2 regions of the Microbacterium sp. RD1 genome follow, and region 2 is predicted to be linked to the other one. Evidence: predicted binding sites of a transcription regulator. Region 2 holds the regulator's gene; the other holds the start of a gene.
The links. The regulator HspR, encoded in region 2, represses chaperone genes until heat shock. The targets are predictions, from matches to a motif close to AAGTTGAGTCNNNNNGACTCAACTT.
Positions count from the first base shown of each region.

Region 1: a site for HspR is predicted at 2,796-2,820, ahead of ACTU3I_RS08765 (Hsp20/alpha crystallin family protein). Genes of this name have one in related genera too.

Region 1 covers NZ_JBQPOL010000001.1:1,795,601-1,800,730, reverse strand. The annotation lists gene ACTU3I_RS08775 (ABC transporter permease) at 1-669, shown strand, start outside; gene ACTU3I_RS08770 (amidohydrolase family protein) at 725-2,164, opposite strand; gene ACTU3I_RS08765 (Hsp20/alpha crystallin family protein) at 2,300-2,752, opposite strand; gene ACTU3I_RS08760 (ROK family protein) at 2,898-3,830, shown strand; gene ACTU3I_RS08755 (UBP-type zinc finger domain-containing protein) at 3,853-4,224, opposite strand; gene ACTU3I_RS08750 (DUF2510 domain-containing protein) at 4,221-4,913, opposite strand; gene ACTU3I_RS08745 (error-prone DNA polymerase) at 4,963-5,130, opposite strand, start outside.
Region 2 covers NZ_JBQPOL010000001.1:593,067-598,196, forward strand. The annotation lists gene dnaK (molecular chaperone DnaK) at 1-273, shown strand, start outside; gene ACTU3I_RS02850 (nucleotide exchange factor GrpE) at 275-874, shown strand; gene ACTU3I_RS02855 (DnaJ C-terminal domain-containing protein) at 883-1,884, shown strand; gene ACTU3I_RS02860 (heat shock protein transcriptional repressor HspR) at 1,907-2,341, shown strand; gene ACTU3I_RS02865 (potassium channel family protein) at 2,512-3,258, shown strand; gene ACTU3I_RS02870 (GMC oxidoreductase) at 3,268-5,130, opposite strand, start outside.

The DNA of each region.
Region 1 (5,130 bases), 1.2 Mb from region 2:
CTCTCTGCAGGCGTGGGCGCCGCGAACGGCTACCTCAGCGAGCGATTCCAGTTGCCTCCACTCGTCGTCACGATCGCGGTGGGCTCGATCGCCATCGGTCTCGCCCTCGTGGCCACCGGCGGCGGCAATGTCATCGGCTCGCTCCCCGACTGGCTCGCCCGCTTCTCCTCGCCTCTGGGAACAGTGGGGCCGATCCCCCTTCCTCCCGTCCTCCTCCTCTGGGCGCTTCTCATCGGAGGGATCACCGTGGTGCTGGTGTGGACGAGGACGGGTCTGCGGCTCTACGCGACCGGGGCCAGTGCCCGCGCGGCGCGACTGGCTCGCGTCCCCGTGCGCGCGGTGTGGGTGGGCACGTTCGTGGCCAGCGCCTGCAGCTCCGCCCTCCTCGGCATCGTCCTGCTGGGCTTCGGCGGCGCAGGTCAGCCGGACGTCGGCGACCCGTACCTGTTCACCAGCCTCGCCGCGGTGCTCGTCGGAGGGACCTCGCTGCTGGGCGGTCGCGGCGATTACCTCCGCACCGTGCTCGGGGCCCTCATCATCCAGCTGCTGAGCATCCTGCTCGTGGGCTTCGGCCTCGGCGCTGCCGCGCAGCAGATGGTCACGGGTGTCATCATCTTCGCCGCCGTCGCCGTATACGGACGGGAATCACGAGTGCGCGACCGCGTGTGACACCACGAAAAGGTCCGGCCGCCGACATTCGCTCGGCGGCCGGACCTTCGTGCGATCAGTGACCCGAGCCCGCGAGGATCGAGGTGACCGCCGCGCTGGTGTCGGCCTCGTCGACCGTGCGGTGAAGGCCCGAGCGCACCGCCGCGAGATCCGTGCCGAACCGCTCCAGCAGGTAGGCGCGAGACTCCTCTCCCGCGGAGATCAGGGCATCCACGTCCACGCCGATCAGCCCTCCGTCCCACTTGCGCACGTCGCCGTCGAGGAAGACCGCGTCGACGGTCGCCGCGCTGGCGAAGTTGACCACCGTTCCCACCGCTGATCCCCACAGTCGCGTGCCGACGTCGTCGAGCGATATCAAGATGAGGTCGGCCCGCTTGCCCACCTCGACGGTTCCGATCTCGTCCATCAACCCCGCGTTCGCTGCGCCTCCGACGGTGGCCGCGTGCAGGACGTCGATCGCGCGATAGCGCGGCAAAGCCGTCGCGTCGCCCGCGAACTCTGCGGCGAAGCTCAGTCCGCGCTGCACGGTCAGCAGGGTCCGCATCTCCGTGAAGAGGTCGTGCTGGTAGCTGATCTCGTTGTCGCTGCTGATCCCGATCCGGATGCCTCGCCGCTGCGCCTCCAGCACCGGTGCGAACGCACCGAGGCCGAAATGCGAGTCTGACCGGGGTACCAGATTGACGGCGGCCCCGCTCTCGGCGATGGCATCCCACGTGGCGGCCGAGATGTCGGCGCAATGGTTGTACGAGTGATCCGGCCCCATCAGCCCCGAAGCGACGAGCTCGTCGAGGTTCGGAATCCACGAGCCCATCTCGGCGCACACGCCGAAGCCGTTCTCACGGGCGAACCGCCACGTGTCCACCGACGGCTGGATGTCGAACATCCGGAGGGTCACGCGATCCTGTCCGCTCTCGAAGTACTCGCTGCGCAGGCGGAGCAGATCGCCCGGGAGGTGCCCCTCGTGCGCACCGGCCTGCGCGCTGCCGGCCGCGTAGACGGCGCGGATGCCGGAGGACAGGAGCGCCTCGATCGCGGCCTCGGAATGCGCACGGCTGCGAGAGTTGTGGCTGTTGTCCACGATGGTGGTGGTCCCGGAATTCAGCGCCTGGAGCACCGTGAGCCTCTCGCCGATGGCGATGTCCTCCGGCCGGTAATGCCGCGCGAGACCGTCGTGGGTGAGGGCCATGTAGCTGCCGAAGTCGGCGTCGGGGGCGATGCCGCGAAGCTGTCCCTCCCAGGCGTGCACATGGGAATCGACCAGGCCGGGAAGAAGGATGCAGCGCGACGCGTCCACGCGTATGGCGTCCCCCGCCCGCTCGGCGAGGCGGTCGCCGACCGCCACGATGCGTACGCCGCGGATCAGGACGTCCCCGGTGAACGGCTCGTCGCCCGCCATGGTGAGAATGGTGGCGCCCTCGACGAGAATCATGCGATCCGCGTCACCCTGGGATGCCAGGATCCGATCGCGCGCGCTCTGTTGGCCTCTGAGACTCATGATGCTCCTTCGCAACGGTGGTTACCCGTCTTTCCACGCTAGGGAGCGCGCACGCAGCGGCAGCGTTTCGATCATCCGGCCTGTACGCAATGCGGGGACGATCCCGAAGGATCGCCCCCGCTCACGCGCGCGGCGTTACTGCTCGATCGGCTGCGGCGCGTCGGATTCGTGCGCTCGGATCGTCGCGTCGCCGGCCGCACTGGTGACCTCGATGCGACGCGGCTTGGCCTTCTCGCTCACCGGGATGGTGACCGAGAGCACCCCGTTGTTGTACGAGGCGCTGATGTTCTCGGTGTCGATCCCCTGACCGAGGTTGAGCTGGCGCACGAACGTGGCAGCCTCACGCTCGCGGGTGATCCACTTGACGCTGTCACCCGACGCGAGCGTGCGCTCAGCGCGGATGGTGAGCAGCTGGCCGTCCACGTCGATGTCGACGGAGCCCGGGTCGACGCCGGGAAGGTCCGCCGTGAGGACGTAGTGATCGCCGTCGCGATACAGGTCCATGGGCATGCGTCGCGGGCCGCGACGAGTGTCCATCAGGGCCGATGCGAGACGGTCGAAGTCACGGAAAGGGTCATAGCCTGCCATGGTTCCTCCTTCTTCGCGTGCCGGGTGATCCGGCAGATCGGTGAAGTTGAGTCTGTGTGACTCAACTAAGACCAGATTAGCACTCTCCCCTTGAGAGTGCCAACGAGTTCTCGGGTCCGCTCCGACTTCTGTAGCCTCGTGTTCCGTGACCGTTGCGATCGCCGTGGACCTGGGCGGAACCAAGGTCGAAGCCTGCCTCATCGACGAGGACGGTCACGTCGTCGACGCGTCCCGCTTCCGCGCCCCCACGGGACCCGACAGCGACCACGACGCCCTCCGCGTCGCTGTTCACACCGTGGTCGATCAGGCACTCACGGCCTTACCGGCCGGCGTCATCCCCGTGGGGGTCGGGATCGGCAGCGCCGGACCCATCGACACCGTGCACGACACCGTCTCGCCGCTCAACCTCCCCCATGCGGAGCGCTTCTCCCTCGCCGACGCGGTGCGCGCCATCCTGCCGAAGACGTGGGGCGACGTGCCGGTGCGTTTCGCTCTCGACGGGCTGTGCATCGCGATCGCCGAGCATTGGCAGGGTGCCGGGCGGCGCACCCGCTCGATGCTCGGGATAGTCGTCTCCACCGGCATCGGGGGCGGGATCATCGCGGCCGGCGAGCCGTATCCGGGGGTGACGGGCAACGCCGGCCATCTCGGGCAGATCGAGGTGGCCGGGTTCACGCCCCCCGGCGTGCATGGCCGCGAGGCCACTGTCGAACGCATCGCCAGCGGGCCGAACATCGTGCGGTGGGCGCGGGATCAGGGCTGGGGCGGTACCCGCGGGGAAGAGCTCGCGGTGGGATACGCCGCGGGCGAGGAGATCCCGGTCGCCGCTGTCCGGCGCAGCGCCGCGGCGGTGGGTTCGGCGCTGGCCTCCGCCACCGCCCTCCTGGACCTCGACATGGTGGTCATCGGCGGCGGCTTCTCGCACGTGTCGCCGGACTACGTCGACCTGGTTCGCGACGCGCGTGATCGGACGGCGGCCTACCCGTTCCTCGGGCGCGCGGAGATCGTGCGGGCGGAGCTCGGCAACGAGAGTCCGCTGGTCGGGGCCGCGGCGCTGGTCCTCCGCGACCGCGCCTGATGCCGCCGGCTGCTCGGGCGCGTCAGCGGCGGCGGGCCCTCACCTGCTCGCGCCAGTCGTCGGGCACGCGGCCCTCCGGTCCGGGCGACGGCTGTGACTCCGGGCGGCTGGTGGGGGGAGCCAGCTCCGGCCCCTCGACGCTCGCCTGCTCCAGATAGTCCCACCACCAGTCTTCACCGGGCTCGAAGCTCTGGATGAAGCGGTGCCCGGTCGCCTGCCAGTGCGCGGTGGCGTGGCGCTCGGGCGAGTCGTCGCAGCATCCGATGTGCCCGCAGGCCGCACATCGACGGAGGTGGACCCACCACCCGCCCGCCGCTTCGCACTCGACGCAGCCGGTTCCCGAGGGCGCGGCGGCCGGGTCGATCTGACCCGCCGCACTCGTCTGATCGCTCATGACCGCGTGTACTGCTCGATGGTGGGGATGAGCGCGAAGACGATGTTGAGGATGTAGACCGCGAAGCCGATGCCCACGGCGATCGTCACCACGGTGACGGCGATCCACGCCCACACGGGGCCGAGACCCGATCCCGTCTGGCGTCGCAGGACCACTCCGCGGCCGATGACGTAGACGCCGTTGGAGATGACGAGCGTGAAGAAGATCCACGCCCAGTGGAAGGGGCGCTGGATGCCGCGGGCACGCAGAGCCCGCCAATCGAGATACGCCGCGACGATCTGCACCGCCACGAGAACCCAGCCGACCAGAGTCAGCACCAGGGAGAAACCGGTGAACGACGACATCCACGCCGTCGACGGCGACTGCATCGAATCGCGCACGGTGCCTTCGATGTAGCCCGCCCAGTCGACGAAGAACAGCGGCACCAGCGACAGGAGCGGCAGCAGGACGACGACCCAGATCCACACGGTGTTGGTCGCGATGTCGCGGCGCAGCTCCGGGGTCGTCGCGGCGGGCGCGGACGGGTAGGACGGATACGCCGCGTAGGCGGGCGCGGCGGGTGCCGTGAAGACCGGCTCGGCGGCGGGCTGGCGGTCATCGGTCCAGGCGAGACCGTTCCACCACCGCTTCGAGCGGGGGTCTTCGGGGTCGTCGTACCATCCTGGGGGGACCTGCGAGGCGTCGGTCATGTCGGTCCTTTCGCATGAGGGGCGTCGTCGCGAGTCTAGCCAGGACGCTTCACCGGAAGTCGCGTGAGGTGTGCACGACGCCCACGCGAAGGTCTTCGAAAGCATCGGCCACGAGGTTCGTCACCCCTTCCACCGAGCGCTCGAGGATGCCGCGCACGATGAGCGCGGGCGAGTCCCGCACGATCCGCCGATAGCGGTTCCACACCCCGACCGAGCA
Region 2 (5,130 bases):
ATCCCCGCCGAGGTCAAGGACTCCGTCCAGGCCGACGTCGACGCCCTGAAGTCGGCACTCGCCGGCGAGGACGACGACGCCGTGAAGACCGCTTTCGACCAGCTCAACCAGAGCCAGAGCGCGATCGGCGAGGCAATCTACCAGTCGTCGCAGCAGGCGGGCGAGAACCCCGATCCTGCCGCGAACGAGCCCGGGGCCGGCAACGTGCCGAACCCCGAGGAGGACGTGATCGACGCCGAAGTGGTCGACGACGAAGACGAGAAGAAGAGCTGACATGACGGACAAGAACTTCGAAGAGCCCCAGGGTGATGACGAGGTTCGACCGGACGAGGAGGGGTCGGTTGCTGAGCCTGTCGAAGCATCCGACCCCTCCGGCCAGGACGACCTGACGATCGACGACATCCTGGGGGCCGCGCAGACCGCCGAGGCCGCCGCAGAGGATGCGAAGTTCGCCGACCTCGAGTCGGCGCTGCTGAACGACCTCAAGCGGTTGCAGGCCGAGTACGCCAACTACCGCCGCCGTACCGAGGAGCAGCGCCAGGTCGAGATCGAGCGCGCGAAGGGCGAGGCCGCGAAGGGACTGCTGCCGGTGCTCGACGACCTCGACCGTGCTGAGAAGCACGGCGACCTCGAGGCCGGGACGCCGTTCGCGGCGATCGGCGAGAAGGTGCGCGCTGTCGCCGAGCGCCTCGGCGTCGTGGCGTACGGGGCGGCGGGCGAGCCCTTCGACCCGCAGCAGCACGAGGCGATCTTCCAGGCGCCGACACCGGGGACGAGCGAGCCGACCGTGCTGGAGGTCGTCGAGGTCGGATACCGACTGGGATCCGTCGAGCTGCGACCGGCTAAGGTCGTCGTCGCGGTCCCCGCCGAGTAGGAGCGCGCATGGCGAGTCAGGATTGGTTCGACAAGGACTTCTACAAGGTCCTCGGCGTCGACAAGGGCGTCAGCGAAGCCGATCTGAAGAAGACGTATCGCAAGCTCGCCCGCAAGTATCACCCCGACTCCAATCCGGGTGACGCGAAGGCCGAGGCCACGTTCAAGGAGATCAGCGAGGCGTACGCCGTGCTGAGCGACCCCGAGCAGCGCGCGGAGTACGACCAGATCCGTGCGATGGGCTCCGGCGCCCGCTTCTCGGCGGGCGGGGCGGATGCCGGCGGCTTCGAGGACGTGTTCAGCATGTTCGGGCAGGGCGGCCGGGGCACGCGCTCCCGCACCTCGACCGGTGGCGCGGGCTTCGAGGACTTCTTCGCCGGTTTCGAGCAGCAGGGCGGGAGCTTCGGCTCCGGGCGGTTCGGACAGCCCTCGGGAGGATTCCGCGGGTTCGGCGGCCCCCAGCGCGGTGCCGACGTCACGGCCCGCACGACGGTCGATTTCGTCACCGCCACGCAGGGCGAGACCATCACCCTCCAGGGTGAGGACGGCAAGCCTTTCAAGGTCAAGATCCCCGCGGGTGTCGCGGACGGGCAGAAGATCCGGCTGCGAGGCCGCGGTCGGCCGTCGCCGGATGGTGGCGAGCCCGGCGACATCGTCGTTCAGGTCGCGGTGCGACCGCATCCGGTTTTCACGCGCGACGGGCTCAACCTGCGCGTGACGGTGCCGGTGACGTTCACGGAGGCGGCTCTCGGCGCGACGATCGAGGTGCCGACGCTCGGTGGCGACGTCGTGAAGCTCCGCGTCGCCCCCGGCACACCGTCCGGGCGCGTGCTGCGGGTGAAAGGCCGGGGCGTCACGACGGCGAAGGGCACCGGCGACCTCCTCGCCGAGGTGCAGGTCGTCGTGCCGTCGCACCTGGACGACAAGGCTCGCGAGGCGCTGGAGCGCTTCGCGGAGCAGGAACCCAAGGAGAACCCGCGCGCCGACCTCATGTCGAAGGCGCGCGGCTGAGAGGGTCTGTGAGGTGAGGGAGATGGCTGACGACGAGATCGACGAGGACGCCCCGATCTTCGCGATCGCGGTGGCCGCGGAGCTGTCCAACATGCACCCGCAGACCCTCCGCCAGTACGACCGTCTCGGCCTCGTGGTCCCCGCCCGCACGCAAGGAGGGTCGCGGCGCTACTCCACGCGTCACGTCGAACAGCTGCGCGAGGTCGCACGACTGTCGGGCGAGGGGATGAGCCTTCCCGCCATCGCCCGGCTGCTCGCCCTGGAAGAACGCGTGCACTCCCTGTCGCGGCGCGTGTCCGATCTGGAGCGCCAGCTGATCGCGGAGCGCGAGTCGCGCCCGGGCGCGCGGGTGTTCGCCGCCGGCGCGACGGGGTCGGTCATCACCCTGCGTCACGGCGCCCGCGTCCGGCGCGCCACCGATATCGTGCTGTGGCGTCCGCGCCACTCGGAGGACTAACCCCGTTCACCGGGCGAGCCCCGGACCCTGGCCGAGCGCCGACCTCCGGACGCTGCGCGAGCGCCGCCCCCCGGACGCTGAGCGAGCGCCGCCCCCTCCGGACGCTGAGCGAGCGCAGCGAGACGAAGCGTCCGAAGCCGCGCGCGCCGCCGCCGCCCTACAGTTCTGCCATGGGTGAATTGCAGGGCGGGCGAGATCGCGGCGAGACGCGGGCCACCCGCCGATGGGAATCGGCGACGTTCTGGCCGCTGACGGTGGCGGCTCTCGCCTTTCTCGTCGCCTACACCTTCCAGGTGATCGGCGACCTCCAGGGGCCCGCCGAAGCCGCCACCGCCGCCATCGTCGTCGGCACGTGGGCGCTGTTCGTCGCCGACTACCTCGTGCGGCTGGCGCTGTCGCATCCGCGCGGGGTGTGGTTTCGCGCCCACCTGTTCGACGTGGCGATGGTGCTCGTCCCGACGCTGCGCCCGGTGCGCCTCCTCGGGGCGCTCACGCGGCTGACCTCCTTCACGCACTCGGCGGCGAGCTCCCTCCGCGCGCGCCTGCTGATCTACGGCGCCGGCGCCGCTCTGCTGCTCATCTGGTCGGCGTCGCTCCTCGTCCTCGAGGCCGAGCGTCACGCGCCGGGCGCCAACATCACCCGGTTCGGCGACGCGGTGTGGTGGGCGTTCTGCACCGTCACGACCGTCGGCTACGGCGACTACACCCCGGTGACGGTGCCGGGGCGGATCACCGCGGTCTTCCTCATGGTGGGCGGCGTCGTGCTCGTCGGACTCGTCGTGGCCTCGTTCTCGTCGTGGGTCGCCGAGCGCGCCACGCGCGGTCACGAAGAGCAGCGCGCCGCGACCAAGGGCGACGTCGACGAACTCGTCCGGGAGCTGCAGGACGGCGTCAGGCGGCCCGATCCGAAACCTTGACCGCGGGGCTCATGCCCGCGGGGCGCGCCGCAGGGCCCGAGCGGCGAAGGACAGGCCGAACCGCCGCAGCACGCTCGCGCGGCGAGACAGGGTGAATCCCTCGCCCCGGATGCTGGCGAGCAGCGCCGCGACGGCACCGGCGCCGATCGCGACGACGCCGCGCACCGCGGGCGCGCCGTCGAGCTGCCACCTCAGCCGCGTCACACCGTGCCAGCGGGCGAGCGGGCCCCGGCCGAGGAAGGCCTTCTCGCCGACGAGGGTGCGTTCTGCACCGCCGTCGTCGGTAAAGTCCAGCACGTAGCGCATCGCGAGATCGGATCCATCCGGAAAGAGGGACAGAGTCCCTCGCAGCGGTCGATGATCGGCGACGCCGGCGATCGAGAGCGTGCCGGTGACCTCCAGCGGATGCGACGGGTCGGCGCTGAACGCATCGAACCCCTCGAACGACACCTCCAGGCGGAGGTCGGCCGCCGGTCCCATTCCCGCGCCACGGGGCGTCTGCATCCGCTCCCGGAATCCGACGCCGTCGCCGGACGTGCGGGCGTGAAGGGATGCCATCGCCGCGCCGGCGACGTCTTCGGGAATGGGGGCGGGCACGACGTCGGGCCACTCGGGTGCGCGCCATCCGGGGTCTGCGCTCAGGCGACGCACGAGATGCTCCGCGCTGCGTTCCGCGGCCGCGAGGATGGTGGCCGAGGGATTCACGCCCGTCGCGCCGGGCAGAGTCGATCCGTCGACCACGAACAGTCCGGGGTAACGGTGCACCTCGCCCCATTCGTCCACCACGCCGTCGGGACCGGCGGGTACACCGCCGAGGTTGTGCACGGTCACGGCGCGGCGGAGGAGCGTCCACGTGGGGGCGGCGTGCACGGGGGATCCGAGCATCCGTCGCAGGAGCGGGTTCACGCGTCCTTCGGCGCGGTACAGGCGCGCCTCGCGGCGGTTGTCCCACGCCACCACGGCACTCCCCGAGTCGTCGAGGGTGAGCCTGCCCGTGGCCGAGTCGTGTCCCATCGTGAGCAGAGCCATGCGCTCGTCGGGCGTGATCTCGCGCCGCCGCGCCCACGCCTCGCGCACCCGGCGCAGCGGCAGGGTGGCGCCGACCAGGAACTGCAGCGGGAGCGGGATGGCGCCGTCCTGCACCTGGAACCACACCGGCTTCCCGCCCTCGGGCACGTCGAGGATCGTGGTGGTCGTGATCGTCGGGCCGCGGGTGAGGTCGCCGGCGCCGGGAACACGGGTCGTCGCGAGGTAGTCGCCGTTTCCGGAGAAGCCGTCGCCGAGCCGCGCGGGGAGAGCCGGGAGCGTCCCGAGGACGTCGCGCTGGCGCAGAAGCAGCTCGGTCGATCCGACCGCTCCGGCGGCGACGAAGACGCGCGGCGCGGTGAGGGTGCCGCCGCCGTCTCCGCCGGGGCGCGGATCGCGCCACGACACGGCGTATCCGTCGCCGGCCGGTTCGATGCGCTCGACCTCGGCGTGCGGCACCGCGGTCGCGCCGGCGCGCTCGGCGACGGCGAGGTAGGTGTGGTCGAGGCTGTTCTTCGCGCCGCGGTTGCAGCCGATGACGCACTCGCCGACGAACGAGCATCCGCGCTGGTGAACCCCGTGGCGATTGGTCTCCACCGCATCCGGGTCTTGCTGGAACCGGACCGCCAGGAGGGGGCGGATGGTGCCGGCCGACCGGCCGAGCCGCGCCACGAGGTCTTCCATGAGGAGGGTGCGCGCGGGCGCCGCCCCGGTGGCGGGGTCGACCGCCACCGGGGCCACTCCGACCATGTGCGCGGCGAGGTCGTAGTACGGATCCAACGCCGACCGGCGCAGGTGCGGCGGCCAGCGCGGCGAGAGCGACGGGTCGTACGGGCGAGCGAAGAC